2 linked regions of the Rhodopirellula bahusiensis genome follow. The protein of the gene in region 1 interacts with the protein of each later gene in a pairwise test. Links are inferred from orthologs where the notes say so. Each region holds a gene or a part of one and is shown on either strand. Other genes may lie near its edges. The genes, in order: def and CEE69_RS25800.

Region 1 (14,784 bases):
GATCGAAAAGAGCTCAGCCATGGCGACGAGATTCCACGAGGTATCAGAGAGAAGAGTCGGAGGACAACAGATCAAGAACGGCTTGCAAATCGGGAGGAAGGGGCGCGGTGAGCGTCATTTCCTTTCCGGTTTGTGGGTTGGTGAACGTCAACGCTTTCGCATGCAACGCCTGCCGCGAGAGCAAAATCTCTTGCCCTTCAGCCGTCGGCTTCACACCGGGCGTTGCGACTTCCGTGCCGGCCAGTCGCCTTATTTGAGAACGCGAAAGTTCGGAATGACCGCCATACAACCGATCGCATAAAATCGGGCATCCGATGTGAGCCAAGTGGACTCGGATTTGATGCGTTCGACCTGTCTTGGGACGCACGTCGACTCGAGTCACACGACCGTGACGCTCAACGACTTCATAAAACGTGGACGCGGATTTGCTGGTCGCATGACCTTCGCGAATCGCCTGCTTGTCGCGCTGGTACGGATGGCGTCCGATCGAAGCGTGGATCCAATCGCGGTCTCGGTCGAGCCGGCCGAACGTGATCGCGGTGTATTCCTTTTGCACCAAACGATCGTGCCACTGAGCAGCGAGGTTCAGGTGCACCGCATTGTTCTTCGCGACGACGATGACGCCGCTCGTGTCTCGGTCGAGGCGATGCACGATGCCGGGGCGCGTGGGTCCGCCGACGTCCGACAGCGATTGAAATCGAAACGCGAGCGCGCTGGTCAGCGTGCCGGTCCAGTTTCCGCGTGCGGGGTGAACAACCATTCCCGCTGGTTTGTTGATAACGACCAATCCATCGTCTTCATAGAGAATATCCAAGGGGATGTTCTCAGGAACCGTGTCGTCGGATGCAGGCGGCGGAACGCGAAACCGGACGGTCTGCCCGGCTTTGACTTTGTAGCTCGGACGAATGATCCGCCCATCGACTTCCGCACCCTCGTTCTGGACCGCGTCCCGAATTTGCGAACGGCTGTAGCCGTCGCAGGACTGGGTCAAGAACAGATCGATTCGAAACCCACTGGCGGATTCAGGAACGACGAATTCTCGCATCACTCGTCGGATGCGGCAGGTTCATCGGCTGCGGGTGTTTCTTCCACTTCGGCTGCCTTCTCGGTGACCGCTTCTTCGGTGGCTGCTTCCTCAGTCGCCGCGTCTTCCTTCATTTCTTCGGCGGGTTCAGCGGCTTCTTCCGAAGCGGGCTCTTCAGCCTCAGCTTCCTCTGCCGTAGTTTCCTCAGGAGCGGCTTCTTCCGCCGGAGCTTCCGTTTCAGCTGGCTCTTCGGTCATCTCTGGTTCTTCGGTTGCCGCTTCCGACTCACCAGCTTCCGACGCGTCGGCTTCTGCGGTTTCAGCTTCGTCTGTTTCAGGCATGTCTTCCAAAGGCAAATCCAATGGCGGCAGATCCAAGTCTGGAAGGTCTGGAAGTTCACCAGCACCCGGCAGCGATGGTGGCAAGCTAGGCTCGGCTGGCGAGAAGTCTTGCTCTTGGAACCAGGCCAAGAAGTCCTGGGCTTGCGACGACGACAAGGCGGCGACTCGAGCCTTGGCTTCGTTGACCATGGCGGTCGATTCACCGACAGCCATGGCGGCTTCGTATTCTTGGACGGCGTCTTCCACATTGCCGCGTGCTTCCGCAATCTGCGCCAATCCGTAGTGAGCTCGCGATTGAATCATCGCATCGTTGCTCAACTCCATCGCTTGGTTGTAAGCCTCCACCGCGTCATCGAGCAATGTTTCGGCTTCGTCGCGACTCGTGTACAACGTTGAGAATCCGATTCCCATTTGCTGACCACCTTGGTACAGACGCGCCCAAGCCGCAGCGGAAGTGTCCGGGTATTGAGCGGCGATGGTCGCTAGACTCTCGGTGTCGCCGGTGATGGATGCGTCAATCAATTGCAACGTGGCGTCGCTTCGATTGTCCGATTTGGTGCTGGAATAAAAACCGTACCCCAACACGGCAACGAAGAACGCTGCGACACCCAAGGCGATTGGCTTGGAGTAGGGCTCGATCGAGTGATTGAACTTGTCGAGGGCTCCGGCAAGTTCATTCTCGTTCAGCTGGTGACGTCGCTCGCTGTTCATACGTTCGCAGGGGTGAAGGGATTCGATTCCGTGAGCCCGAAGTATAGAAATCGCCGGAACTTAACGTCAAGACAAGCAAGACCGGCACGTCCCCATGATTGATCGTAAAAAAACATGAATGCTGCACCGAAAAAGCGGGTTTTGATCGCGGAAGATGACCCCGTTCTGCGTCATTTGCTGCAATTCACTCTCGACCGGGCGGGAATGGAAGTGACCGCGGTCGCCAACGGTCAACTCGCCTGGGACGCGATTCAGTCAGCCGAAAACTTCGACGTGCTGGTGACCGATCATGAAATGCCGGTACTCAGTGGAGTGGAACTGATCGGCCGCGTGGTCGAAAAAGCACCGATCTCGGTGATTGTCCTGTGCACGGCCAAAGGATTCGAAATCGATCCCGACCGAATTGTCGATCGCCCCGGATTGGTGTCGCTGGTCAGCAAACCCTTCAGTCCCAAGCAATTGGTCAGCATCATTGAAGAACGACTCGAAAAAAACGCCACCGATTGAGCGAGAGAGCGTCCAAATTTTGGCGAATCCGGCTACGACGCTTCGCCTCGTAGGCCATGTTGCACATGGCAACCACGCCGATGCTTTGGAACAAAGCGAGGCGTCCTTTCGAACGCTTTCGCGAGAGCGGGATCTGTCGGTGAAGAACGATCGCCAGGTGGAACCTGGCCTACGAACGCCAGTGACTGATCTGGCCTACAATGCACCTGAGACGCTGTTCGAATCCCCCTGAACTGCGAGGTGCGACGATGAGAGGCAATCGATCCGGAGTGACGCTACTGGAAGTGGTGGTGGTCGTGATCTGCATCGGAATCTTGATGGCACTGCTGATCCCGGCGGTCAACAGCCCACGCCGCGGAGGCCGCCGCAACCAATGCACGATACAACTCAAAAACCTGAGTTTGGCCGCGATCCAGTACGAAAACACCAAGGGTGAAATGCCGGGATGGGTGATGGAGTTCGGCCACTTTGGCTGGGATACCGAGACCGAAACGGTGCTCTCTCCGTTGCGAGACCCGACGGCCGAATGGCACGAAGGCAGCTCGCAAAACCTCGCTCCTCATCGAAAGATTGGCCCCTGGGCGGTCGCCTTGCTGCCTTGGCTGGATGCACAACCGACGTACGAACACTGGACTGAGGACCGCTACCCGATCCTCACTCGAGCAGAAGGCTCCACCACAGGTTTCAGCGGGCAAGGCTTTCACCCGCTTGCGGCACCGAACTTGGCGATCATGCAGTGCCCAAGCGATCATTCTCTAGCGGAAAACGAGGGTCGCAACAGCTACGTCGCCAACGCAGGTGTCTTCTTCCCGCCAAGAGACATGGTCGCGGGCGAGCATGCGATCTTTCATCCCATTGGGGAGATCAAAACCGTCTCGTTCGCCGAGTCCATGACCGAAGAGTTCGGAGTCTTTGGCAATCAACTTTCCGCTCGATTGAAACAAGCCGACCAAGAGGCTCGTGTCCCCATCGCGAAACCAATTCACCTGGATGATTTTCGCGATGGATCTAGCAATGCAGTTTTGTTCTCCGAATCGCTTCACGCGTTGTCTTGGCACCGATCGGGATTCGTCAACGACGAGGATCTGATCTTCGAGAACCATCCCGACGATGTTTTCTACCCCGAGCTCAGCCGGTTCACCAACGCGATGGTTTGGCACGGAGTGGACTGGAGCAATGGAAAGAAGCCCCGCGAGCTTCATCGGATCAACGGGGAACACGAACTCACCATGCACATGCAAATGAGTCGAACCAACGCCGCCGACTTGGCTCGCCCATCGTCGGCGCATGCCGAAGGTGTGAATGTTTCCATGGCCGATGGTGGCACACGGTTCATCTCTGAAACGATCGACATGCGTGTCTGGCAAGCGCTCATGACACCCCGCGGCCGCGAACCGATTTCAGAGGACGCGATGTAGCGTTGAATGGGGTGATTGCAAATCGCATTGATCATCTTGCAGTTTGCAATCGCCTCTCGTAGGCCATGTCCCACATGGCAACCACGGCAATGCTTTGGGACAAAGCGAGTCGTGATCCACACGCCATCGCGTGAGCAACCTTCACCGGCGTGCAACCATCGCCAGGTAGAACCTGGCCTACGGCTTGACCGGCATTCCTTGCATGGTTTTGCGGCGGCAACAATGCTTGAACTTGTCACCGCTGCCGCAGGGGCACGGGTCGTTGCGTCGAATCTTCCCGCGGCGTTTGCGACGACCTCGAAACAGCCGCTTGGGATCTTGGTGGTACATCTTGCGAAGCATCGCATAGAGCTTTGGATTCTTCGCTTGCAGCTGCGCCGGCTTCTCGAAGAAGTATTCCGACAACACGGCAAAGTACTCCGCCTCATTTGTGTACGCGTAGTCATCGATGCCCGCACGCGTCCCTTCCGATTGCAGTTCTTGCCCCACCCACTTCACCCAGGGCTCGGTCACTTCCGCGGATGCTGACACGGGGATCCCATCCACTTCGCCGTCGGCTTTATCGACCAGGTGAGCGAACTCATGGATGCCGACGTTGCGTTTGTCGCCTGAGTTTGAAAACCCAGCTAGCAACGAAGGCTTGGACAAGATCATCACGCCGCTCAGATGATTCACTCCGATCATCCCCAGCGTGTTCTTGTCGCCTTCCCCTTCGGTCTGGTAATCCGCACCAAATGATGCTGGGTAGATCAGCACCTCTCCCAACCCGGAGTACTCAAAGTCGTCCAGCCCCATGATCGGGATCACCGCGCTGGCGCCGACGAGTGCTCGCGTCGTTTCGTCGACGTCGGTGCGAATGCCCGTGACAGCAACCTCATCCAGAAAGATCTTCATGCGGTTGCGAAAGCCCTCGCGTTGATCCTCGCCGAGCATGCGGTAGTACACGACGTGCGTTTGCAAAGCGGCTTCCCAAACGTCGGGGAAGGGCGAGGCCATGACTTTCAGTCGACGCACGGTTTGCCGACGAAGCCACCAATGAACCGCCCAAGCCAGCGGCAGCGCAGCGAGAGCCCAAGGACGAACGAACGCGAGCCCAGCAATCAACAGTGCCAAAGCGACGGAGACGCCAACGGCCCAGCGGCGGTTGGCTCGATCGGATTCAGGAGAAACAAGCATGGGCGGTAGCATAGAGTGGGAAGCGTTTTCTCGCGTGTAGGCGAAATCGGGCTCGGTAGTTATTCTCGTGGCTCCGCCGGCCCGACGTGACGCTGGCTCCCACCCAACACCCTCTGATTTCGGTTTCCCAGTGCACCGATTCGACTCCATCTCCGTTGCTCCGCCCGACGCCATTTTGGGACTGACCGAAGCGTTCAAAGCCGATGAACGCGAAACCAAAATGAATTTGTCCGTGGGCGTGTACCAAGACGCTTCCGGCACCACGCCCGTGCTTCGATGTGTCAAAGAAGCCGAAAAACGGCTGGTGGAGACTGAATCGACCAAGGGTTACCTCTCGATCGACGGCCTGCCGGACTACCGAGAAGCAGCCCGCCAATTGATTTTCGCTGACCTGGTCCCCGCCGAACGCGTGGCAGCGGTTCAGACTCCGGGCGGAACGGGTGCCCTCCGTGTGGCGGCCGAATTCTTGGCGACCCAGTGCGGACCTCTGCGGATCTTTCTGCCGACTCCAACTTGGGCCAACCACAACGCGATCATGGCCGCGGCGGGGCTTCCCGTCGAAACCTATTCGTACTTGGGTGCCGACAAAAAGACGATGAACTTCGACGCGTTGATCGAAGACCTGAAGACCAAACCCAAAGCCGGAGACGCGGTCCTGCTGCACGCATGTTGCCACAACCCGACCGGAGTCGACCCGACGCCGGAACAGTGGGAACAAATTGCCAGTGTCGTGGCGGAAAAGAAACTGATCCCGCTGCTGGACTTTGCCTACCAAGGCTTCGGCGAAGGACTGGACGAAGACGCTGCCGGCGTTCGCGCGGTTCTGCGGCACGTCAACGAAGCGATCGTGTGCTCGTCATTCAGCAAGAACTTTGGGCTGTACAGCGAACGAGTCGGAACGGCTTGCCTGGTGTCCGGATCCGCTGACACCACCAAAGCCGCTCTCAGCCAACTCAAACGAGTCGTCCGAGCCAACTACAGCAACCCACCCCGCCACGGCGGTGCAATCGTGGCCACCGTGTTGGGCGACGAAGGCCTGACTCAAATGTGGCACGAAGAGCTCGCGGAAATGCGAACTCGGATCGCTTCGCTTCGAAAGCAATTTGTCGACGGAATGGCCGCAACGGGAGTCGATCAAGACTTCTCATTCCTGTTGGATCAAAAAGGAATGTTCTCGTTCAGCGGTTTGTCGCCAATGCAGGTCGATCAATTGCGGAGCGAACATGGCGTTTACTTGGTGGGCAGTGGCCGAATCAACGTCGCTGGAATGAATGAGTCACGAATGGAATGGTTGTGCAATGCCGTGGCGACGGTATTGCGATAGAACAGCGGTAGCTTGTTCAATGGGTTGTCATCGCGAAGGTTCGGTTTCCGCCGGACACTACGCTGATTGACGTCCACGACCAGAAAAATCGATTGCAGACGAAACATGATGCCGACGCCCTGTTTCCCTCCCTCCTGATTTGCCGCCATGCCTTTGGAACTTCGTCGAGCGTTTTTGATCCTGGCCGCCATCGTGGTGATGGTGTCCCTGATCTGGGCGTCTCGATTTGATGCGATGCCACCGGCTGACTTCAGCTTTCAGAACGGCACCGATCCCAAAACGCTCGACCCGCACCGAGCGACCGGCCAACCCGAAAGTCGGATTCTGTTCAACATCTTCACCGGGTTGCTGGAAGAGTTGCCCGAAGGCGGCCCGGATCCGGAAACCGGCGTCCAGCCGATGACTCCACAGCCGGGCATCGCCTCGTCCTACGAAGTCTCGCCGGACAACCTGACCTACACGTTCCACTTGCGGGACGGTGTCACCTGGAGCGACGGGGTGCCGATCACCACGGCCGACTTCGTCTGGTCATGGACGCGAATGCTGCACCCGGAAACCGCCTGCGAATACAACTTTCAATTGTTTGGCGTCCAGAACGCGGAGGCTTACGCGACCGGCGAAGTCCAACCGGGCGACAAAGTCGAAGTTGAACTGTGGGACCGACCTGGCGAGACCATCGATAGCGAACCGGCACCTCAGACGTTCCCTCGGGGCACGATTGTTCACGGAACGCTGAAGGCTTTGGACAAACCACCGAAGCCGAACACTCCGGAGGATGCGTCGAAGGAAGAGAAGTCGAAAATCATCGCGGACTGGCAATCCGAATGGCTCTACACCGTCGACCTCGCTCGGACGGACGGCGACAAAATCCTGTGGGACGACGTCACCGAAACGGCCACCTTCACCAAGAACCTGCAAACGCCGCTGGCGAAGGAAAACACTCAGCGGACTCACTATGTGCTGGTCGCCTTTGACCAACTTGGTGGCGTCGAAGCTCCTGACGAACACACCTTGATCGTCCACCTTCGTGACCCGCTTCCGTACTTCCCTTACCTGACCGCGTATTACCCGCTGTTCCCGGTGCCACGCCACTGCATCGAAGAACATGGCAAACCGATGTGGACGCGACCCGAGAACATCGTCACTTGCGGTCCCTACAAAGTCGGCCTGCGGAAACTGCGTGATCGAGTTCGATTGGTCAAAGACGAGCTGTGGTACGACGCCGAAAACGTGGGGATCGAAACCATCGATGCCCTTTCGGTTGAGAGCCACAACACGGCGCTGAACATGTACGAGACCGGGGAACTGGACTGGGTCACGGATCCACCGGTGACCTTGATGGAAGAACTCATCAAACGAGACGACTATCACGGTGCACCTTACTTGTCGGTGTACTACTACGAACTGAACACCAAGCGTCCGCCACTGGACGACATCCGAGTTCGCAAAGCTCTCTCGATGGCGATCGATCGCGAGCAAATCGTTCGCGAAGTCACCAAGGCCGGCCAGCAACCAGCGTTCGCATTGGTGCCGCCCGGTATCGCTGGCTACACCCACGTCAAAGGCAATCGCGGCTCACTCGAAGAAGCCAAAGAGTTGCTCACCGAAGCCGGCTATCCCGGCGGGCGTGGATTCCCCAAGTTCACGATTCTCTACAACACCAGTGAAAGTCACCGAGCCGTCGCGGAAGTCATCCAGCAACAGTGGCAAAACAACCTGAACGTGAAAGCCGATCTGCAAAACATGGAATGGGGCAGCTTCCTCGACAAGCGACAGCAACAGAAGTACGACATTTCGCGAGCGGCATGGAACGCGGATTACCCCGACCCCAATACGTTCTTGGATTTGTTCCTCGGCGAAAGCCCACAAAACAACACGGCTTGGAGCAACCCTCGCTATGACGAATTGCTTTCCCAGGCCGCGTCCGAAGCCGACAAAGTCAAACGCATGGATTTGCTGGTAGAGGCCGAAGAGATCTGGGCCGATGAGCTGCCCGCGATCCCAATTTACTACTACACCGGACGGAACATCTACAAACCCTACGTCAAAGGTTTGTTCCCGACGCCGCAGGACACGCACCCGTTTCAGACGATTCGATTGGAACCCAAGCCATGAAAGACTTGCTCGGATTCCTTGTTCGACGCCTCGGCTGGATGGCCATCACATTGTGGGCGGTTTACACCGTTTCATTTGTGTTGATGCGAGCCGCACCCGGCAGCCCCTTCAGTGCCGAGCGTGCAATGCCTCCCGCGATCGAGCAACAGATGCGGGCTCGATACAACCTCGATGCACCGCCATTGCAGCAATACTGGGACTACATGTGGGGCATCCTCAGTCGCGGTGATCTCAGCTGGTCGATCAAGCTGGAAGATTACAGCGTCAACCAAGTCATCGCGGAGGGCTTTCCCGTGTCCGCCTCGCTGGCCATCTTCGCTTTGGTCTTTGCAATCATCTTGGGCGTCTCCGCCGGAGTCATCTCGGCCGTTTATCGAGGCACCGTTGCCGATGTTGGGATGATGGCCACCGCGGTGCTGGGCATCGCGATCCCCAACTTTGTTCTGGCGTCGATCGCGATCCTGCTGTTCGTGTTCTTGATCCCACTGTTCCCGGCCGCGGGCTGGGGAACGCTTCGACAAGTCGCGCTGCCGGCGCTGTGCTTGGGACTTCCGGTCGCCGCTTACATCGCAAGATTGACACGAGCCGGGATGCTGGAATCGCTCAGCCGCGAACATGTTCGCACCGCGTTTGCGAAGGGACTTCCCAAACGCACCGTGATCATCAAACACGTGTTGCCCGGTGCGTTGCTTCCCGTGGTCAGTTACCTCGGTCCGGCCACCGCGGGCGTTTTGACTGGTTCACTGGTGCTGGAAAAGATCTTTGCCTTGCCCGGAATGGGCAGTCACTTCATCTACGCCGCGACTCAGCGCGACACGACGTTGGCGACCGGAATGGTGCTGACGTACACCGTGATTCTGTTTGTGATGAACACGATCGTTGACTTGGCCTACGCTGTCATTGACCCGCGAGTCGAACTGGAATGAACCTTCCCGATTCAGGCAAGAACGAAGAAGCACTCACGAAGTTGCTGGAGGAATCCCGCAAGATTCGTGGCGTCTCGCTTTGGAAAGACGCGTGGCGTCGATTGTGCCGCAACCGCCCCGCCATGTTCTCGCTGATCTTCCTGATCGGCTTGGGGCTGGTCGCTTTCCTCACCCCGATGCTGCCGCTGCAGAGCCCGCTGGACAAAGACCTCAACAACCGCCGATTCCTCGCCCCCTCACTCGAATCCATCACCATGGGTTCACGCGATGGACTGAAGTTCGCCGACGGTAAACTGACCAGCCAACTGGCTCTCTTCGAAGCTGAGATTGCCGAAGAAGCCGCAGCGGCAATGGCGATCAAAGACCTGACAGAACGAGCCAAACAACTCGATTCAATCCAGGACCGAATCCGCGTCGAGCATCCCTTCAACCAACTGTGGAACCAGCTCGGCGGCGTCTCTTTCAAGATGGTCCAAATTCGCGTCGCAATTTTTGGCGACTACGCGGTGCCTTCGATCTTTGGAACCGACAAACTCGGCCGCGATCTTCTCGCGAGAGTGTTCTGGGGCGCTCGCGTTTCTCTGGTGGTCGGATTGGTGGCAACGCTGGTCAGTTTGATGATCGGTGTCAGCTACGGTGCGATCGCGGGTTACTTCGGCGGCTGGGTCGACGCGGCAATGATGCGGATCGTCGACATGCTGTATTCGATTCCATTCATCTTCGTGGTGATTTATCTGGTCACGTTCCTCGGCGAAGAGAGCGTGAAGGCGTGGCTGGAAAGCTATGGCATCGACCAAATCATGATCTTCTACATCATCATCGGCGCGATCTATTGGCTGACGATGTCACGCGTCGTTCGCGGCCAAGTGCTGTCGCTTCGCCAAGAACAATTTGTCGAATCCGCACGCACGATTGGTGCCTCGCCCATGCGAATTGTGTTTCGACATTTGGTGCCCAACGTGCTTGGAATTGTGATTGTCTATCTGACGCTGACCATCCCTGCCGTGATGCTGTTCGAAGCCTTCCTGTCATTCTTGGGTTTGGGCGTCGCCCCACCAGATGTGTCGTGGGGACTGCTTCTCAACGATGGCGTGGAAGCCCTTTCGAGCGTCAAACTTTTTTGGTGGGTGGTAATTTTCCCAGGTGCCGCTTTGGCCACGACTTTGTTCGCTTTGAACTTCTTGGGTGACGGTTTGCGTGACGCGTTGGACCCAAAGATGAAAAACCGATGAACCAAGCACACGGATCCAGCATCACCTCTTCAAAGCCCACTGCCGAACGCGAGAACGCCGCCCCTCGCGAAGGCAACCAGCCTCTCCTCCAGGTTGCAGATCTCAAGGTCAGCTTCAAAACCGATGAGGGGCAAGTCCAAGCCGTCCGCGGGATATCTTTTGATGTTCGAGAAGGAGAAACTGTAGCCATCGTTGGAGAGTCAGGCAGCGGAAAGAGCGTCACCAACCTGGCGATGATGGGATTGATCCCGCAACCGCCAGGCCAAGTCGATTCCGGAACGGCGCTGTTCCAAGGTCGTGACCTTCTGAAGATGAGTGACCGTGAACTGCAAAGTGTTCGCGGTCGGCACGTCTCGATGATCTTCCAAGATCCGATGACAGCTTTGAATCCTTTGATGACCATCGAGCAGCAAATGACCGAAATGACTCGGTTGCACTTGAGCCTCACGAAGAAAGAAGCGGCCGCGCGCGCGGTGGACATGTTGGGTTTGGTTGGCATCACATCACCTGAGAAACGTCTTCGCGATTACCCACATCAATTCAGTGGCGGGATGCGACAACGCGTGATGATTGCGATGGCGTTGTCCTGCGAACCGGAACTGTTGATCGCGGATGAACCGACCACCGCACTCGACGTGACCATCCAAGCCCAAATCATGGACCTCCTCGCCGATTTGCAAGAACGCAAAGGCACGGCGATTGTCCTGATCACTCACGACTTGGGCGTGGTCGCCGGAGTCGCGGACCGCGTGATGGTGATGTACGCAGGACGCATCGTCGAAAAGGCAGACGTCAACGACTTGTTCGCCTCCCCCAAACATCCATACACGCTTGGCTTGCTCGGTTCACTGCCACGATTTGATACCGATCGTCATGAGAAGCTGCTCGCAATCCCCGGCGGTCCACCCGACATGTCCGAACCCATTCTTGGTTGCTCGTTTTCTCCCCGATGCGACTTTGTTCAACCAGTTTGCCATCGTGAGGATCCTACGCTTCAATTGAAAGCTGAACCAACCGGTGCCGCGAACTTGCCCGTTGTGCAACCTCACCTCGCGGCATGCCACGTGGAGGTCCCAACATGAACGCGGCCCAAACCACCCACACTTCGACGGAAGGATCAGCCAGCACAACCGCGGAGCCACCGCTGTTGCGGGTTAGCGACCTGAAGGTTCACTTCCCCTTTCGACGCGGATCGCTGTTCAATCCTGAACAAGGATTGATCCGCGCCGTTGACGGCGTGTCGTTCGACATCGCAAAAGGCGAAACGCTGGGTCTGGTTGGCGAGTCCGGGTGCGGGAAATCGACCACCGCTCGAGCGATCATCAATTTGGTCCATCCAACATCGGGCGACGTCCTGGTCGATGGCAAATCGATCGCGGGACTGTCCGACAAAGAGATGTTGCCATATCGACGCCGCGTTCAAATGGTTTTCCAAGATCCCTTTGCGAGCCTGAATCCACGGATGACGGTTGGCGGCATCATCGGCGAACCCTTGACGGTTCACAAACTCGCGTCCGGCAAAGACCGTCAACTCGAAGTGTTGCGACTGATGGAATTGGTGGGCCTGAACCCTCGATTCCTGAATCGTTACCCGCATGAATTCAGCGGTGGCCAACGACAACGCATCGGCATCGCTCGTGCCTTGGCCGTGCAACCGGATTTGATCCTTTGTGACGAACCGGTCTCCGCACTGGATGTTTCAATTCAAGCACAAATCATCAACCTGATGATGGATTTGCAGCAACGCCTCGGTGTGGCGTACCTGTTCATCGCTCACGACTTGGCTGTCGTCCGCCACATTGCAACTCGGGTCGGAGTGATGTACCTCGGCCGAATCGCAGAAATGGGCTCCGCCGAAGAACTCTACGCCGATCCGAAACACCCTTATACAGAAGCCCTCCTGTCCGCGGTTCCGGTCCCCGATCCGACCATCGCGGCCGAACGTCGACGAATCGTGTTGCAGGGCGAAGTCCCCTCGCCGGACAAGTTCTACCCCGGCTGCTCCTTCGCCGACCGCTGCCCAATCGCGGTCGACCGATGCCGAACCGATCGGCCCGCATTGCCGGACCGACCGCACGCTGCGGCTTGTTGGGAGCGTGATGATCCGCCGGAAGTTTGATAAGCTGCGGGATTGATTGAACTCATCCGCCGTTTCGTCTTTTTGCCGCCTTCATCATGCCGTTGTCGATCATCCATTTCCCGCATCCGACACTCCGACACGTCAGTCGCCCCATCGTGCGAGTGGATGCCAAACTGAAGTCGATGGCAGACGAGATGCTCGACTTGATGTACGAGTTCGATGGTGTCGGGCTCGCCGCCAACCAAGTCGACTTGCCCATCCGCATGTTCGTGGCCAACCCAACTGGAAAGCGTGACGAAGGTGAATCGTGGGTCATCCTGAACCCTGAGATCGATCGCCCCAAGGGCAACGACACCGCTCAAGAAGGCTGCCTCAGCGTTCCGGGAATGTACGGCCAAGTCAAACGCCCCAAGACCGTTCGTCTTCGCGGATTTGACTTGCAAGGCAACGAAATCAACCAGGTCCTCGATGGATTCATGGCTCGAGTCGTCCAGCACGAAGTCGACCACCTCGATGGCATCATGTTCTTTGACCGCATCGGCGAAGAAGGTCTTCGCGACCTCGAAGGACACCTCGAAGAGTTCAAAACCGACTACGAATCCAAGCAAGGCACCGGATCGATTGCCGACGTAAACACCCTGGCAAAACAACGAGCCGAATGGGAAGCCATGTACACCGGCGGGACCACCTCGAATGGCTGATTCCCTGCGATACGTCTTGATGGGCACCGGCCCATTTGCGGTGCCATCGTTCGAAGCGATCCGGCAACAACTGGATTCCACCGGCGATGAAATCGCTCGCGTGTTCGTGCGTCCTTTGCCGCCAATCAAGAGCCGCGGCGGACCGCCGCCGCAACCCGTTCGCGAATGGGCCGAATCGCACGGGCTGCCCGTGGACGCCCCGGCCAGTGTCAACGATCCGGAAACCGTTGCCAGCCTCGTCGAACTGAACGCGGACCTGCTGGTCGTGTGCGACTACGGCCAAATCCTCAAACCCGATGCCCTGCAGTCCGCGCGTTTGGGCGGAATTAACCTGCACGGTTCACTGCTGCCCGCCTACCGAGGCGCCGCGCCGGTGCAACGAGCCCTCTTGTCCGGCGATCGCGAAACGGGCGTGTCGGTCATCCACATGACCCCACGGCTCGACGGTGGCCCCATCGTGTCGTCCCGCACCACGCCAATTCACGATAACGAAACTTCCGGCGACCTTGAAACACGCCTGTCAGAAATCGGCGTCGACGCCACGCTGGAAGCCATCGCTTTGCTTCGCACGATCGAGTCTCTCGACGAACACGGTGCACTGGGCGAGCCACAAGATCCAGCCAAAGTCTCCAAGGCTCCGCGACTATCCAAGGCCGAAGCTCAAATCGATTGGTCCGCCAACACCCGCCAAATTGATTGCCTGGTGCGAGGCATGCAACCCTGGCCGGTCGCGTTCACCCACGCGGTCGTTAACGAGAACAAGCCTCCGCTGCGCGTCGCAATTCGCGAAGTCACCACGTCCACCTTCGATGCCGACCCAGCCAACGTCGGCCGAGTGATGGAACATGATGGGCTGGCCATCGGATGCGGTGATGGCCAAGTCATCATCGAGCGTCTCCAACCGGCGGGCAAGAAAGAGATGTCGGGCTTGGATTTCAAGCGAGGCCACCGCCTCGACGCCGGCCAAAAGCTGATCGCACAACCGTAGGCCATGTCTCACATGGCACCCAACCCGATGCTTTGGAACAAAGCGAGGCGTCTAATCAACACGCCTTCGAGAGAATAGATTTGCTCGGCGAAGAACAATCGCCAGGTGGAACCTGGCCTACATCATGAGTCGATTGCAAAGTGCAAATTGATCAATGCAAAGGGCAAAGTGCTTTGTCCCGGCAAGCGGCATAACATCACCGCCGGACAATTACCGATTTGCAATGTCCATTTTGCAATTT
Region 2 (14,778 bases), on another replicon or contig:
TGAGCGATGGGACGAACTCAAGGACAAGCGGCTAGACGATGTCGACACGATGCTTGCTCCGTACAACGTTCAAGTTCTCAACAATTGGGACAATTCCGATACGAAGTCCGTTCAGTTGCCCGACAGCTTCACGCTTAGAATCCGAACGAGCGGAAAGGGACTCCGCGACTTCGTCCTCAACTACGCGTACGTTTGGGAAGTTACCGAGCCGGATGAGATTGAGACACCGCAGCAAGTCGCACGCGACCTTGCCGACCTGTCGGCTGGTCTGACGGTTCAAGTTCCACCGACCGATGCCCCCGTTGTTTGCGTGATCGACAGCGGCATTCAAGAATCTCATTTGTATCTTGAGCCCGCCATTCGAGATGCCGAATCGAGGTGCTTTCTCGACGGTGCGTCCCCAACGGATGTGACGGACTACGTCAAACCGAGTGGACATGGCACACGCGTCGCCGGCGTCGTTCTGTATGGTGAGAACGTTCCAAAATCCGGCGTGGTCGAATTAGATTGTTGGATTCAAAACGCTCGCGTTCTTGATGCACACTGCAAGATGCCGCTCACGATGCTACCGGCCGCCGTGATCCGCGATGCTATTTCGCATTTCAATCGCGGCAACACTCCAACGCGAATCTTCAATCACTCCATCAACTCTACCGTCGCCTCTCGAACACGGCACATGTCGTCTTGGGCAGCAGAGATTGATCAACTTTGCCACGATCGTGACATCTTGGTCCTGCAAAGCGTAGGCAACATTCGTCATTCCAATCCCGTACCCAACCCTGGTGTCGCCGAGCAATTGGCAGCGGAAAAGACTTACCCTGACTATCTTTCCGAACCCGCAGCAAGGATTGCAAACCCGGCACAGAGCCTGCAGGCGTTGACGGTCGGATCGGTTGCCTACGATACCGTCAGCGCTGGCGGATGGCAAAGTCTTGCCCAGCAAGACGGCGAACCCTCCGCATTCAGTCGTAGTGGTCATGGAATCTGGGACACCATCAAGCCAGAAGTCGTTGAATACGGTGGCGACTATATGATCGACGGCTCAACACCGCCAAGCGTGACCTATCCCGCTGCATGCGCGTCAGCGTATCCAATTCTGATCGGGTCAACGCTACACGGCCAACCTGCTGTTACCCAAGACGATGTGGGCACGTCCTATTCCGCGCCAAAGGTCGCCCGTATTGCGGCTCGTTTGGCCACTGTGATGCAAACCAATTCGTGCTTGCTCTATCGTGCCCTCATCATCCAATCGGCACAGTGGCCGGCGTGGGCCGAACCGCTCCCGATGAATGAGCAGATCAACGTGCTACGTCGCCTGGGTTACGGAATTCCGGACATGTCCCGAGCAACCGAAAACACCGAACATCGTGCAACGTTCACGACATCGAACGACCAGGTTCTTGGCACGAAGCAATGCCACGTCTTCCAAATCCCCATTCCACCAGAGCTGCGAACACCCGGTGGCGAGTATGACATCCGAATTGACGTGACGCTTTCGTACTCCGCCACTCCACGCCGAACACGTCGATCGGCGCGGGGCTATCTGGCGGTTTGGCTCGATTGGATTGCCAGCCAACGAGGTGAGTCTGCTGGAGCATTTTTGAATCGGGCACTGGCGACAGAAGACGATCCGGACGGCGACCGCAATGGTGAACTGCCGTGGACACTGCACCCAATGACTCAACATGGTCTATCCGGCGTGCGACGCAACCGCGGTACAGTTCAAAAAGACTGGGCAGTCGTCAAGTCAAATGCCCTCCCCGAAGATCTCAGTATCGCCGTTCGCGGCCATCAGGGCTGGAGTCATGATCCCGACGAGACCGCGACGTACGCAATCGCCGTTACATTCGAGATCGTGGGCCAAGAGATCCCCATTTACGATCCGCTCCGCACCGCGGTCCTCGACTTGAAGTCGATCGTGGATGTGGAGAGCGAGGCGGAATTGGAGTTAGACGTTGATTCGTGAAAAATGCTCTCCTCGGATGAGCTTGACAGCAAGGGAAGTTACCTTTGCCACTCGTGCTCGCCAACGCTTCGCGGTGCTTCTTGACGAACTGAACCGAGTGAACGAATATGCCGCCGCTGCCGCATTCCGGGTCGAACACCTTGCCGCCGTGCGGTTGGATGATTTCGACCATCACCCGTACGACGCTCTTGGCGTGAAGAACTCCCCACCGCCCTGGCCCTCGGCCGACGCAAAGTTGCCCAGAAAATATTCGTAGATCTGACCAAAGACGTCGCCCTCGGCATCGGCGGAAATATCAGCAAACGTTTTCAGCAATGACTTCAACAGCGACGACGAATTGTCCGGCATCAGCTCGAAGTAGTCGTCCTGAATGCATTGTTGCATATCACTGCACGAATCTCTTCGCGAGCGGCTCGAAGACATTTTCCGGGAGCACCCGATTTTGACCAACTCAAAACTGGCCCGTGTAAACCGAGACCAACATGTCAAACAGAGACTCAGAGAGTTCTTGGGGGTGTCTCTGGGGTGTGGGACGAACCAGGGTGATTGGACTCGGCAGCCCGGAGTCTATCCGCGAAAGTGAGAACTTTGGTCTTGGACGCCGCGGTGGCGAAAGACCGCGAAAAAGGGGGCGGAAACGAGAAACGCCCGCGGGTCATGCTGGACCGACGGGCGTTAACTGGTTCGCGAGAGTTTTCGCTTTTTTAAATTCAGCTCCCCCGACAGGACTCGAACCTGTGACAAGGCGGTTAACAGCCGCCTGCTCTACCAACTGAGCTACAGGGGATCACGAGCCGATTCCGACTCGTCGTGGGGCGAATGTTAGCTACTGATCGGCGGCGATTCAAGGCGGGTTTTCTCTGGATTTTCATTCCGAAGGGATTCGTTTTGACGCCGCCTGCCTATCTGGACCCGCAAAACTGCTAACGTGGACAAACGTTCGCTCCCGAACTTGCCCTCCCAACGGTTCGCTCCCGCTTCCCACGGCTCGGCCATGCGTCCTGACGCTCCATCCAACCCAGATCACTCACGTGGCTCCAGCACCTCCTCGGACGCTGAAAAACGGGCTTGCAGGCGGTGGCGGCGGCTTGAGTATCTGATGCCGGATCTGGCTCGGCAAATGACGCCGGCGTCCTTCCACTCTCTCTGCCGCGATCTCGGTTTGCCCGCCCAACCAGTTCTGGCACCGGTCTCCAGTCGGCTGGGACACAGCCCGGTCCGACATCGTGAAATGGCCCGGCAACTGGCCGCTTCGATGCTGGACGCTCGCGAGCGACATATGCACGTGATAACCGTCGAGAAGTCGGCAGCGGATTCCTGGGTCACTCAAGCCGCCAAAACGTTCGACGTGCCGCTGGTTCGCTGGACCGCTCGGCAGTTGTCCTCTCCAGCAACGTCCTCTTCTTGCAAACCGCGATTCACCATCGATCGAGATAAGTGGGTCGTCGCGGTCGCCGACCGCATCGATGTGTTGCACTCTCGCCGTGGCGGAAAGATCGAACAAGCGGTTCTGCGACGCTTAGAAGTCGATCCGTTTGGAGTGCGGGTTGGCATGGATGATCCCAAGGCAGCCGAAAGGTTGTTGGAAGCCGGAGCGTTGGGAAGGTTCCTGCCACGGTCATGTCATGCGACCTTGGACCATCAGGCAGAACGAATCCAACCCAGTGCCGCCGATAAGTCGCATGAGTCAAACGCACTGGAACAAGACGAATGGCTGGTTCACTGCACACGTCGTTGCGATGGGCCTTGGCCGGGCCAGTCGTGGCCTCAGTACTACGACGAGATGCTGTTGGGGTCCGACGAAGCGGCTTCGCGAGAAACGTTGGATTCGCTGCGACGGATCGTGCGGATGCGTCGTTTGATTGCGGGAGCGACGACGTCCAAGAATGATCACCGCGTGGTTTGCTTGTCAGCCGTGCCGCTGGAGGAACTGCTTCACAGACGAACGTTTCGGTCGCATCTTTCGCGGTGGGATTACGAACCGTTTGGAATCGCGATTCGGCGATCGGCCGCGACTGCCATCGGATTGCAGCCGGTCGTCTATGGTCCGGCTTCCGTTCGAGATGACTTGCCCGCCGACGAACGCTATCTCTATCAAGCCGAAGGTCGCGACCAGGACTGGACCGCGGAAAAAGAATGGCGGTCACTTGGCGATGTTGACTTGGATTCGCTCGATGCCAACGACGTTTGTCTGTTCGTGCCCAACGGGGCGGACGCACAAGTCATTGCCGAGGTGAACCATCGAGGCTGGCAGGTTTGCCATGTTGGGTCATGGCTTCAACCTTCCGCTCAGTAGGCCAACGTGGGTTGTTGCCCGTTGACGGTTCGCGTGCGGTAGATCTGGCGAGCCGGCGAGTTGCGACGGTTCTGGGCGGTGCGAGCCGCCACGGTCGAGGTTTGCCCGTGACCGCTGTCGCTGATGATCGTTTCGCCTTCGCGAAGGATCACACCCTCGGACGAATGACCATACGATCCTCCGGAGCAAGAGTCACAGCCACCGGAGCACGAATCACATCCAGTCGAACACGAGTCGCATCCGCCACAGCCATCACAGCCACCCAGGTCGGCGGCGGGGAACAGTGGTCGGCCGCCAGCACAGGTGTCACAGGCGGTTCCGCAACCGTCGCGTTTGTATCCCCAAATGCTCTTGATGCCGGTGAAGACGGCTCGGCACTTGCCGCAAGATTGGCCGTTGTAGTTGCCGCACGAGTCACACGGGTCGTAGCAATCGGCGGGTTCGTTGATCCACGGGTCGATGTACAGTTCGCCGCATCCGTCGCAGGAATCACCGCAGACGCCGCTGTCGCAACCGACTCCAGGACCACAGGGGCCGCATGCGTTCCACATGGGACCGACACATCCGGTCGACATCAGCAAACAGACCAGCGTCAACACGACAGCATAGGAGGATTTCATCGGGACGATCCGTGTCTCGAACAGGTGGGAGGACAAATGAACGACGCATTCGACTTGAATGAATCGCCTTGTTTCGTCATCGGCACCTTAGCCGGCAAACTCCACCCAAATTGAATGTGAGCGAGGGAAGAATTGAGAAGTGGCTGGAAAAAGGGTCAAGTTGGCGGGAGTTGCCTTGCTGACGCGGCGGGTTATGACGTGATGGAGAACGACGATAGCGGGTCGTTGAATTGATTAGCCGATGGCCGTTAGGCCCGGTTCTCGTCAAGCGAATCCTGATGAAGGCGATCCCGACAGGCTCACGTTCGGCCTTGCTGACGCGGCGGGTTGGGACGAGATAGCGAACGACGATAGCGGGTCACTGAATTGATTAGCCGATGGCCGTTAGGCCCGGTTCTTGTCCAGCGAATCCTGATGAAGGCGATCTCGACAGGCTCAGGTTCGGCCTTGCTGACGCGGCGGGTTGGGATTTTGGTGCGGTCCGAATTCTTGGCGAATCCGGCTACGGATGAAGGAGGCGTCAGTTTCTGCGTCGGGGATCGCGTGGTGACGGCGGAACAACGGGGCATGGATGGAAGCGGGGCTCGACGGAACATTTGAGACAAATGTTCTACTCTGGTCGCGCGGTGAAGACGCCTTGCTGACGCGGCGGGTTATGACGAGATGACGATAGCGGGCCGTTGAATTGATTAGCCGATGGCCGTTAGGCCCGGTTCTCGTCAAGCGAATCCTGCTGACGGCGATCCCGACAGGCTCACGCTCGGCCTTGCTGACGCGGCGGGTTGGGATTTTGGTGCGGTCCGAATTCTTGGCGAATCCGGCTACGTTGGTGTGCGGTCCGAATTCTTGGCGAATCCGGCTACGTTGGTGTAGTCGTATGGGCGGGGGCGGGGCTCAGCCTGGTGGCCAGGTCATTTTGCGGCCGCCGAGCAGGTGAAAGTGGACGTGCGGGACTTCTTGTCCGCCGTCGGAGCCCGTGTTGACGACCAACCGATATCCGTCGCCCAATCCTTCGTCTGCAGCGACTTTGGATGCGACGACGACGCAGCGGCCCATGGCCTCCTGGTCCTCGTCCGTCAAATCCGCGAGCGACACGATCTCGCGTTTGGGAATGACCAAGATGTGCGTGGGAGCTTTGGGAGCGATGTCACGAAACGCCAGACACAGGTCGTCTTCGTAGACGATGTCAGCCGGAATTTCTTTGGCGATGATTTTCGAGAAGATGGATGGCATGTTGCGATACAAACAGAGGTCGCGGGCGCGTCAAATTGATGCCCAACAAAAGGCGTGGAGTGAATTTAGGTTATCTTCGCTGTGTTCGAAATCCTAGATGTTCGAGGTCGAAGAGTTGCCCGATGAGCGAAACCCGACGTCAACGTTTGCAAGCCATTCTTTACCCGTTGGCCTATCACTCTCAGTTTCGCCAAAGCGAACTCACTGAATTGGTGGAAGAAACCCAAGCGGGCTTTGTCACACGAACCATCAACGCAGTGGTGCGAGCCGGTGTGCTCGAGCGAGTTCATTCCGACGATGAACTTCACTACACATGGGCCTCCACGGACCCAATCCAATTGATTGACCGATGGATCCAAGATCAGATCCATGGTGATCAAGTCAAAGAGCGACCGGAAGAAGAACGACCGCGAGAACGTTTGTTGCGTGATGGTGCGGCGTCGCTCTCCAACGCCGACCTGTTGGCGATCCTGATTCGCGTCGGCGTGGTCGGTGAATCGGCCACGACGGGAGGCACAAAGCTGGCCAATCACTTCGATGAGGAACTGGACGCGATTCGCGAACAAAGCGTTTCGGAATTGCGACACATCACCAAAGCGGTGACGAAAGCCAGTTACTGCCAAATCATGGCCGGGATCGAACTGGGCCGGCGAGCAACCGAAGCGGCTCGCGAACGTCCGGTGCAAATCGTCAAAATCACGAGCACCACGGAAGCGACCGAGTACTGCGCGCAGAAGTTCGCTTACTTGGCTGGCGATGCGGTGCAGGAAGAGTTCCACATCGTGACGCTGGACACCAAGCACAAACCGATTCGCACGCATCGCATCACCGTGGGAACGCTGGACAGTTCGCTGGTGCATCCTCGCGAAGTGTTCCGGCCGGCGATCCGAGACGCGGCCGCGGCGGTGTTGCTGGTCCACAACCATCCGTCGGGTGACCCAACGCCCAGCCGCGAAGATCATGCGGTGACGGAGCGATTGACGGAGGCCGGCAAGCTGATCGGCATCTCAGTGCTGGACCATATTGTTGTGGCAAAGGAACGATGCCTGAGCTTGCGGGAGTGCTGATGGTCGCGGGGCTCTGCGCGCGGCCCTGCTAACGCGGCGGGTTGCGAAGGCGATGAAGGTACGAAGGCGTAGCGGGGATCTGAAATCTGGCGATTCCAGCTACGGGCGACGGAGGATCACGGCACCAATCAGCCGGCGGCCGTTAAGCCCGGTTCTCGTCTAGCGAATCGTTGCGGACGACGACGCTGATAGGTTGCGCGCGGCCTTGCTCACGCGGCGGGTTATGACGCGAACTTGCTTCGATCAAATGAACGAGGCAACTGGCATGACCAGGATCTTGCCGTCGCCGATGCGGCCGGTGCGGGTGACTTCGACAATCTTGTCGAGGACTTCTTCAAGACGCAAGTCATCGACCCAGAGTGTGATCTCGACCTTGGGCACAAACGCCTCGGAGTACTCGGTGTCTTGGTACTGATCGAGGTAGCTTTTTTGGCGGCCGTAGCCTTTGACCTCCATCACACTCAACCCTTCCAGCGGAGCCCGACGAAGGGCTGCGAGAACGTTCTCGGCCAGATGCGGTGAAACGACGGTGACGACTTGTTTCATGATCGCATCCGGCATTCAGAAGGGTATGACACGATAGCTCAGCTCATCATCCGACGGCGGGCAGATGTTTCTTGGCCAACAACTCGGCGATTTGAACGGCGTTGGTTGCGGCACCTTTGCGAAGGTTGTCGCTGACGCACCAGAACGCGATTCCGTTTTCGGAGCTGATGTCTTGGCGGATTCGACCGATAAAGACATCGTCCTTGCCGTCGCAATCACGCGGCATGGGATAGGACTTGGAATCCAAGTCATCCACCACGGTGATTCCATCAGCGGCTTCCCAAAGCTCGCGAGCTTTTGCGGCAGTGATTGGCTCACGGGTTTCGACCAAGATCGATTCGCTGTGTCCGATCGCGACAGGCACACGAACAGCGGTCGGGCAAACTTGGATGGAATCGTCGCCCAAAATCTTTTGAGTCTCGTGCACCATCTTCATCTCTTCGCTGGTGTAGCCGAGATGCTTTTCCGATCCGATCTGCGGGATCAGGTTGAATCCGATTGGGTGCTGAAACGTTTCCGGCGAATGGGCTTGCCCGTCGAGGCTGGCTCGCGTGCTGGATTCGAGCTCGACGTTGCCAGCCAAGCCAGCTCCGCTGGTCGCTTGGTAGGTGCTGACGATGACCCGGCGGATGCCAACGGCTTTGTGCAGCGGAGCGAGTGCAACGACCATCTGAGTCGTGCTGCAGTTGGGGCTGGCGATGACGCCTTGGTGACCATCGACCGCTTCGGGGTTCACTTCGGGAACGATCAACGGGACGGTTGGGTCCATCCGCCAATACGCACTCTCGTCGACCACAATCGCGCCGGCTTTGACCGCCCAAGGCGTGAACTCAGCGGAGACCTCATCGGGTGTGCTGGCGATGACCAGATCGACTCCTTCAAAGGCCGACGGTTCCATCAGCTCGACGGTCAGCATTTCGTCGCCGTAACGAACTTGGGTGCCGGCGCTGCGAGCCGAGGCGAGCAAACGCAGTTTCCGCATGGGGAACTTGCGAGCGTGGAGCTGGTCCAGAACGATTCGGCCAACGGCACCAGTGGCACCGACGAGTGCAACGCAATCAAACATGAGTGGTCAGGAGACGGAGAAACAAAGTGGGGAGGGAAACGAGTCTTCAGCCGCCAGCGATTCATCACGTCCCGAAACGCGTTCGATTCGCGATCGGGCGGAACGTGAGTTCCCGGCAGCGGTTTTCGTGCCACCAGTTTGGTCTTTCCAGACGCAAACGCAACGGGAAACAGCACCCGGCAAGTTGAAAAAGCTGGTGAGCTAAAAAAGCCCGAGTCGCCCCGGAGACACCCGCACCCGCTTTCAGGTTCGCGGCCGATCGTTTCCTTGGACGAAGAACACCCCTCGACGGGCGTCAAAATCCGTACGACGGGCTTCCTAGCCCGTCGAAGACGCCAGCACGACGGACTTGGAAGTCCATCGTACGGGTTCTGTTCGTCCTAGCGGCGAGCCATTCGGCGTGCGATCGCTTCGCGGGACAGAGGCATGATCTTGGCAGCTCCGCCGGTGTTGTAGAGCAAATCGTCGCGGCTGGGTTTGGATTCCGCGTCGTCGTACTGAACCAAGAACGCACCGACTTGGACGCCCGCTTCGTGATAGACGGGTGGCCAGAATTCTTCGCCGCGGATTGCCAGCGTCTTGGCCAACAAGCGAGTGGCTCGGCCTGAGAAACCGCTGAGCACCATGTCCAGGCGACCGAGGGCTTCGTGGAACAGGTAGAACACCAATGCGGTGTCTTTGCCTTGTCCGCCAGCGTACTCCCAAGTGCCGTCGTCTTTTTCGTAGTAGAAGCCAGGTTCCGGTGCGTCCATGTTCTTGCTCAGACGCATCCCAGCCGAAGCGGCACCCGGTTTCGGATCGCTGTCACGATAGCGAAGGAAGAACGGGCAACTGCGAGCCGACACATCGTCGACGTCGTCTTCGGTCACAAACGGAGTGCATCCGAACGCGTCGGAGAACAACAGCTCGACGGCTGGGTTGCTCTTCACGCTGCCGATGCAAACCATTCCGCGGTCGCCTTGGGCTTCGGTGAATCCTTCGAAGACTTCCGTCGCACGAGCTCGAGCGTCTTCCAACGTGACTTGGCCGGGGCTCCACACCAACGATTGCTGAATGCGATCGGGCATCGGCACCGATGTCGTTGCGTTGGACTCGGGGCCTTCGCCGATGTGTTTGGCCACACCGCCCAAGGTCGAGATGCCGTTGAGCAATTCGCCAACCAACACCGAGTCGCTGGCAACGACCATGGCGTTTTCGGGTGAGTTGTTGCCTTCGCCTTGTCGAACACCGACGACGATTTCGATGTCGCTTCGGCGAGCCAACTGCTCCCAGAAGTTTTCTGCGTTGACAGCGAACAAGGCACCGGGCAATTGATCCGCCGTTGCGTGCCCTTGATCGATCAGGTAATCGCACAAACGCGACAGGGCATCCAACGGGATGTACTTGGCTTCGTTTTTGAGCAGCGAAGCAACCTGGTGTCGATCCAATCCGGTGTGTTCGACGATCGCTTTGATCGTACCGGGGCGTTTGCGCCGATCAGGGGTGTGCCCAAGCAGTTCTGCGAGCCGAAAAGCGTATCTCATGGCCGATTTGGAATAGGTGGAAAAGGTTGAGGTTGAAATTCGTGCCGCGTCAGACTGAAAACGGAGTCAATCTCACGAATCGCCGTCTGTATCTTGCCCCAACGCAGCAGGATCGGAAAGTCGACTGAAAACGGCCGACAACAAATCGAAGATCTTCGGCCAGCAAAGTGAGCCGTCGATCCAAGTCGTCAAGAAGTCCCCCAATATGTTCACGGCGGCCGTTCACTGAAAACGTTTCTCCAGCGAAACTGCCAGGTGTACTGAAACAGAAGCCCGAGAAATCGTTGTAAACGGACGAAGCCGCCCCGATTGGAGCGATTCGACTCACCCAATCAAGGCGGATGAACCGAACTTTCTTCGTCCAAATAACATACAGCGCCGGGGCGAACAAATGTTTCTCTTGGCGGGGAAGATGCTTCCAAGGTGATCGGATCGCCGATCAAATAGAATGAGAGTGTTTCGAAAGGCTCCGTTTGGAGTGCCATTGTTCTCGTCGCCATCGGCAGGTTGCGGCGTCTGATTGATTCCATTTTGGATAGACCGCGTGTCCGTCGCTTCGTCCCCCCGCAACCCCGCTTCGCGAAAGCCTTCCACCGGGACCGAAACTCGGTCGTCGGCGGGCTCGGTGAAGCCAGCCTACGACACATTGATTCAGTCCCGAATCGATGCGGCTCGGTCCGCGCTGTGGCGAGCTGAACTGACACGGCAAATCCTCCGAGGCGTTCTGGTGGGCATGGCCGCGATGCTGGCCTGGGTTGTGATGGACCAGTGGATTTGGTCGCCGGGAATGATCGGCCGCGTGGTTGTCGCTTCCATCGCAATCCTCGCTGCGGTTGTCTACGTCGTGCGATCCGTTTGGCCAGTGACACGTTCATCGGTTCGTGCTGACTACGCCGCGCGAGCTCTCGAGCGAGATCATCCGGAACTGGGACACGCTCTCTCCAGCTACGTCACGTTGACCGCTCAAAACTCCGCGAGTGACTCGGCCGCCAAAGGTCACCTTTCCAAACGAGTCGTCCAATCCATCGGAGCGACCACGGCTGCGAAACTGCGCTCGATCGATGCGCTGCCCGAGGAAGCCACCGGGTTGCTGCGTTGGTGGATCGCAACGATCGCGTTGATGTCCGTGCTGATGATCTATGCGATCGCATCGCCCAAGAACGCGTTGCAATCGGCCGCGAGATTGATGGCTCCCGCGGCCGACATACGGCCAGCCAATCGAGTCCAAATCACGGACGTTCAACCTGGCGATGCCGAAATTTTGGCCGGACGAACGGTGGAGGTTTCTGCAAACGTCCGTGGCCTGCGAAAAGAAGAATCAGTCGAGTTCCGTTGGTTGAATTCAAGCTCAAAAGAATCTTCCAGCACGTCCGGCACCGATACATCCGACGGACGCACAACCGAGATGCAAGTCGACGAAGCAACCAGCACCGCATCGACACTGGCTTATACAGCGTCGATCAACGTCTCCCATCAAGCCACCGGAGTGCAACGCTACGAGATCGTTGCCGGCGACGCGATCGCCGGACCGTTTGAGTGGACGATCCGCGACACTCCCGTTGTCAGTGTCACCGAGGTTCAATATCAACCACCAGCGTACACCGGAGAAACCTCTCGCGTTCGACGCAGTGGTTCGATCCGAGGCGTCGATGGAACACGAGTGATCTTGCGAGCCCGAGTCAATCGTCCGGTGGCCCGAGCAGTCGTCGAGTTCAACCCCAAACCGATGGGCCAAGACATCCGCGCAACCGCGGGTGCCCGTGAGATGACACTGAGCGACGACGGCACTTCCCTAGAGTTGCCGTTTGATCTTCGCAGCGGTGAAGTCGCCACGCGAGCCGTTGAACTGACCAGCTATCGCATTCGCGTTTGGGACCAAGCCGAACAAACGAATTCCGATCCGATCATCTATCCCATCGAAGTGATTCGCGATCTGCCGCCTGAAATCACCATCGTGGTCCCTCGACGATCGCCCAAGCCCGTTCCGTTGGACGCTCAACAACTGTTTGAGATCCACGCCGCGGACGTGGACTTTGGGTTGTCTGAAATTGAAATCGAAATCCGTCGCGGGATTGATGTGATCGCTCGTGCTTCGTTGTGGAAGAGCGAGTCCGGTGAGAAGGGAAATCAGATTGCTGAGTATCGCTTCCGACCATCGCGGATGATTCTGGCCAATGCCGGACGTCGTGGTTCGCGAGCTTCACGTTTGATGGTTGGAGACGAGGTCGAGGTCGTCGCGATCGCCACCGACAATCGAAGTGATGCCAACAACCCCAACATTCAACCCGGCGTGACGCGAACCGAGCCCGTCCTCTTGCAGATCGTTGCCGGTCGCGATCCCGACGAACAAACCCCGGAAGAACAAGACGACAACGACGGGCAAACCCCGGACGATGGCGGCTCGCCCGAAGGTTCCGGCGACGGTGAAGAAGGCCAGTCAGGAGGCGGCGGTGGCAGCGGCGAGAGCGGGCAATCGGAACAAGGTGGCCAGGGCGGTGAAGGCCAAAGTGGCTCCGGCGAATCCAATTCAGAGCAGACCGGCGAAAACGAAAATGGCGGCGAGGGATCTTCTGATGGAAATTCGTCAGGCGGTGACTCGTCAAGCAATGAATCCGAGCAAAACGACTCGTCCGAATCCAACTCTGACAGCGAGAGCGGCAACTCGACCTCGGACGGAAACGGTAATTCTGAATCCGGTGAATCATCAAACGGAAACCCCGGTGAGGGCTCAACCGATCCTAACGCCATGTCGGAAGGGGCAAACGAATCGAACGGAAGCGAATCAGGAACCGGTGAATCGGGAGCCAGCGGATCGAGCACCGACCAAACGAGTCAACCCAGCGACAACCAACAACCCGGTGAAGGTTCGCCGGCAGGCAATCAAGAGCCCGGTCAGCAAAACTCCAATCAGGAAGGCACTGGCCAGCAAAGTGGTGATGCCGGTGACCAAGGTTCGGCTGGCTCGCCAGAGTCAGGCGGCGACCAAGATGGATCCGGTGGTTCCCGTCAGCCACAATCCGCACCCCAAGATGACGCGGAAGCCTTCGAGCGAATCAACGAGTACCTGAAAGAGCAACAAGAAAACAACGCTGGCCAGCAACCATCTGGTGAACAGCAACCCGGTGACAATCAGGGCGACAATCAAACCCAGAACGGCTCCGACGATTCCAATTCGCCAGAAGGCTCCTCCCAAAACGGGAACTCACCGGAAGAATCTCAAGACGGATCTGGCACCGATTCACAATCGAGTGAAAACGGATCGGGTAAGAAGGAAGCCGGCGAAGGTTCTTCACCACAAGGTTCGCAATCAGAAGGATCTCCATCCGACGATGCGTCTTCCGGTGATGCGGGAGAAAAAACCTCGGAGACGGATGCGAGTCAAACCGGTTCAGAATCATCCGACGCTCAAACGGGAGAAGCGGGACAGCAAGCTGGAGAGCCAGGGCAACCGAACGGAGAACCTGGACAACAAAACGGAGAACCAGGGCAACCACAAGATGACACTTTTCCATCCGAAGATGGCAACGCCGGGGAGGACGGCTCAGCCGAAACCGGTTCGCAAAACGCTGGTGATTCAAATCAATCCGGCGGCGATGGATCGGAACCCAATGGCGATGGCTCGGAACAAGGAACCCCCAACGATCAAACGGGAGATCAAAATTCGTCGAACCAAAATGCGTCGTCCGACGCTTCCCCTGGTGGCTCAGAAAAGGCGGGTTCCAAAGGTGAAGGATCTCAATCGCAATCCGAATCCAATTCGGGCGACACCTCAAACTTCTCCGGCGACTCATCGGCCAACGGAAATTTGAGTGGCGAAGGTGAGTCCGAGGCAGAGCTTCCCAAAGCCGACCCCGCTGACATGGAGTACACCAAACGAGCCACCGACATGGTGCTCGACTACCTCGATGAAAACCGCCAGGACCCCGATCAGAATTTGCTCGACCGTTTGAAATGGACACCCGAAGACTTGCAACGTTTTCGCGAACGTTGGCAGAACGTCAAACCAATCGATCAACCGGGTGCGGCCCCCAACTTGGACCGATCCGACGTCGAGGAGGCTTTGCGAAGTCTCGGTATGCGAGCTCCCAAGACGATGCGTTCCCAATCCGCTCCGGGCGAACAAGACGGCCAGCGAGGGCTGCAAGACAGCGGCAACCGCCGACAAGCTCCCGCCGCCGTCCGAGATGCCTTCGAAGCCTTCCGTCGCGGTTGGGATTCCTCTCGCTAAATTCCATTCTGGGCTGCGGGCCCGGCGAGCGAATGTCGCATACCTAGTTGCGGCAGCTTCGGTGCACCGTCACGATTGGTGGGTTGCTAAACGCCCGCTGCCTTGACCTTGGATGGCACTTTTCGGCCGAAGCCCGCAATTCGAATGGGATAGTCTGCATGCTCGCACGTCTGAAAACGTTCACTCTGCTCGGTATCGAGGCGATGCCCGTTGATGTCGAAGTGGACATTTCT

Evidence for each region.
Region 2: the proteins of def (region 1) and CEE69_RS25800 interact in binary tests that used the Escherichia coli proteins (3 or more experiments, as listed by UniProt). The link is inferred for Rhodopirellula bahusiensis from one-to-one orthologs.

The regions. Positions count from the first base shown.
Region 1 is NZ_NIZW01000024.1:42,821-57,604, reverse strand. Bases 11,846-14,752 are described here. They hold def (peptide deformylase), read left to right. Parts: upstream 11,846-12,949; coding sequence 12,950-13,555; downstream 13,556-14,752. Other genes in these bases: CEE69_RS24770 (methionyl-tRNA formyltransferase), read left to right, coding at 13,548-14,543; CEE69_RS24780 (ABC transporter ATP-binding protein), read left to right, coding at 11,853-12,893; CEE69_RS24785 (ABC transporter ATP-binding protein), read left to right, coding at 11,846-11,856. Outside these bases: CEE69_RS24835 (TerC family protein), read right to left, coding at 1-21; CEE69_RS24830 (RluA family pseudouridine synthase), read right to left, coding at 44-1,045; CEE69_RS24825 (YfgM family protein), read right to left, coding at 1,045-2,076; CEE69_RS24820 (response regulator), read left to right, coding at 2,191-2,583; CEE69_RS24815 (DUF1559 domain-containing protein), read left to right, coding at 2,832-4,001; CEE69_RS24810 (zinc-dependent peptidase), read right to left, coding at 4,179-5,177; CEE69_RS24805 (amino acid aminotransferase), read left to right, coding at 5,308-6,501; CEE69_RS24800 (peptide ABC transporter substrate-binding protein), read left to right, coding at 6,649-8,616; CEE69_RS24795 (ABC transporter permease), read left to right, coding at 8,613-9,542; CEE69_RS24790 (ABC transporter permease), read left to right, coding at 9,539-10,774; more of CEE69_RS24785, read left to right, coding at 10,771-11,845. UniProt on the Escherichia coli protein: Removes the formyl group from the N-terminal Met of newly synthesized proteins. Requires at least a dipeptide for an efficient rate of reaction. N-terminal L-methionine is a prerequisite for activity but the enzyme has broad specificity at other positions.
Region 2 is NZ_NIZW01000026.1:72,065-86,842, reverse strand. What follows is about bases 6,785-9,685. They hold CEE69_RS25800 (aspartate-semialdehyde dehydrogenase), read right to left. Parts: upstream 8,795-9,685; coding sequence 7,775-8,794; downstream 6,785-7,774. Other genes in these bases: CEE69_RS25790 (helix-turn-helix domain-containing protein), read right to left, coding at 9,175-9,685; CEE69_RS25805 (P-II family nitrogen regulator), read right to left, coding at 7,426-7,743; radC (RadC family protein), read left to right, coding at 6,785-7,182. Outside these bases: CEE69_RS25845 (S8 family peptidase), read left to right, coding at 1-1,966; CEE69_RS25830 (hypothetical protein), read left to right, coding at 3,066-4,262; CEE69_RS25825 (hypothetical protein), read right to left, coding at 4,256-4,882; CEE69_RS25815 (histidine triad nucleotide-binding protein), read right to left, coding at 5,777-6,115; more of radC, read left to right, coding at 6,238-6,784; more of CEE69_RS25790, read right to left, coding at 9,686-10,317; CEE69_RS25780 (midas domain-containing protein), read left to right, coding at 10,964-14,545; CEE69_RS25775 (YifB family Mg chelatase-like AAA ATPase), read left to right, coding at 14,704-14,778.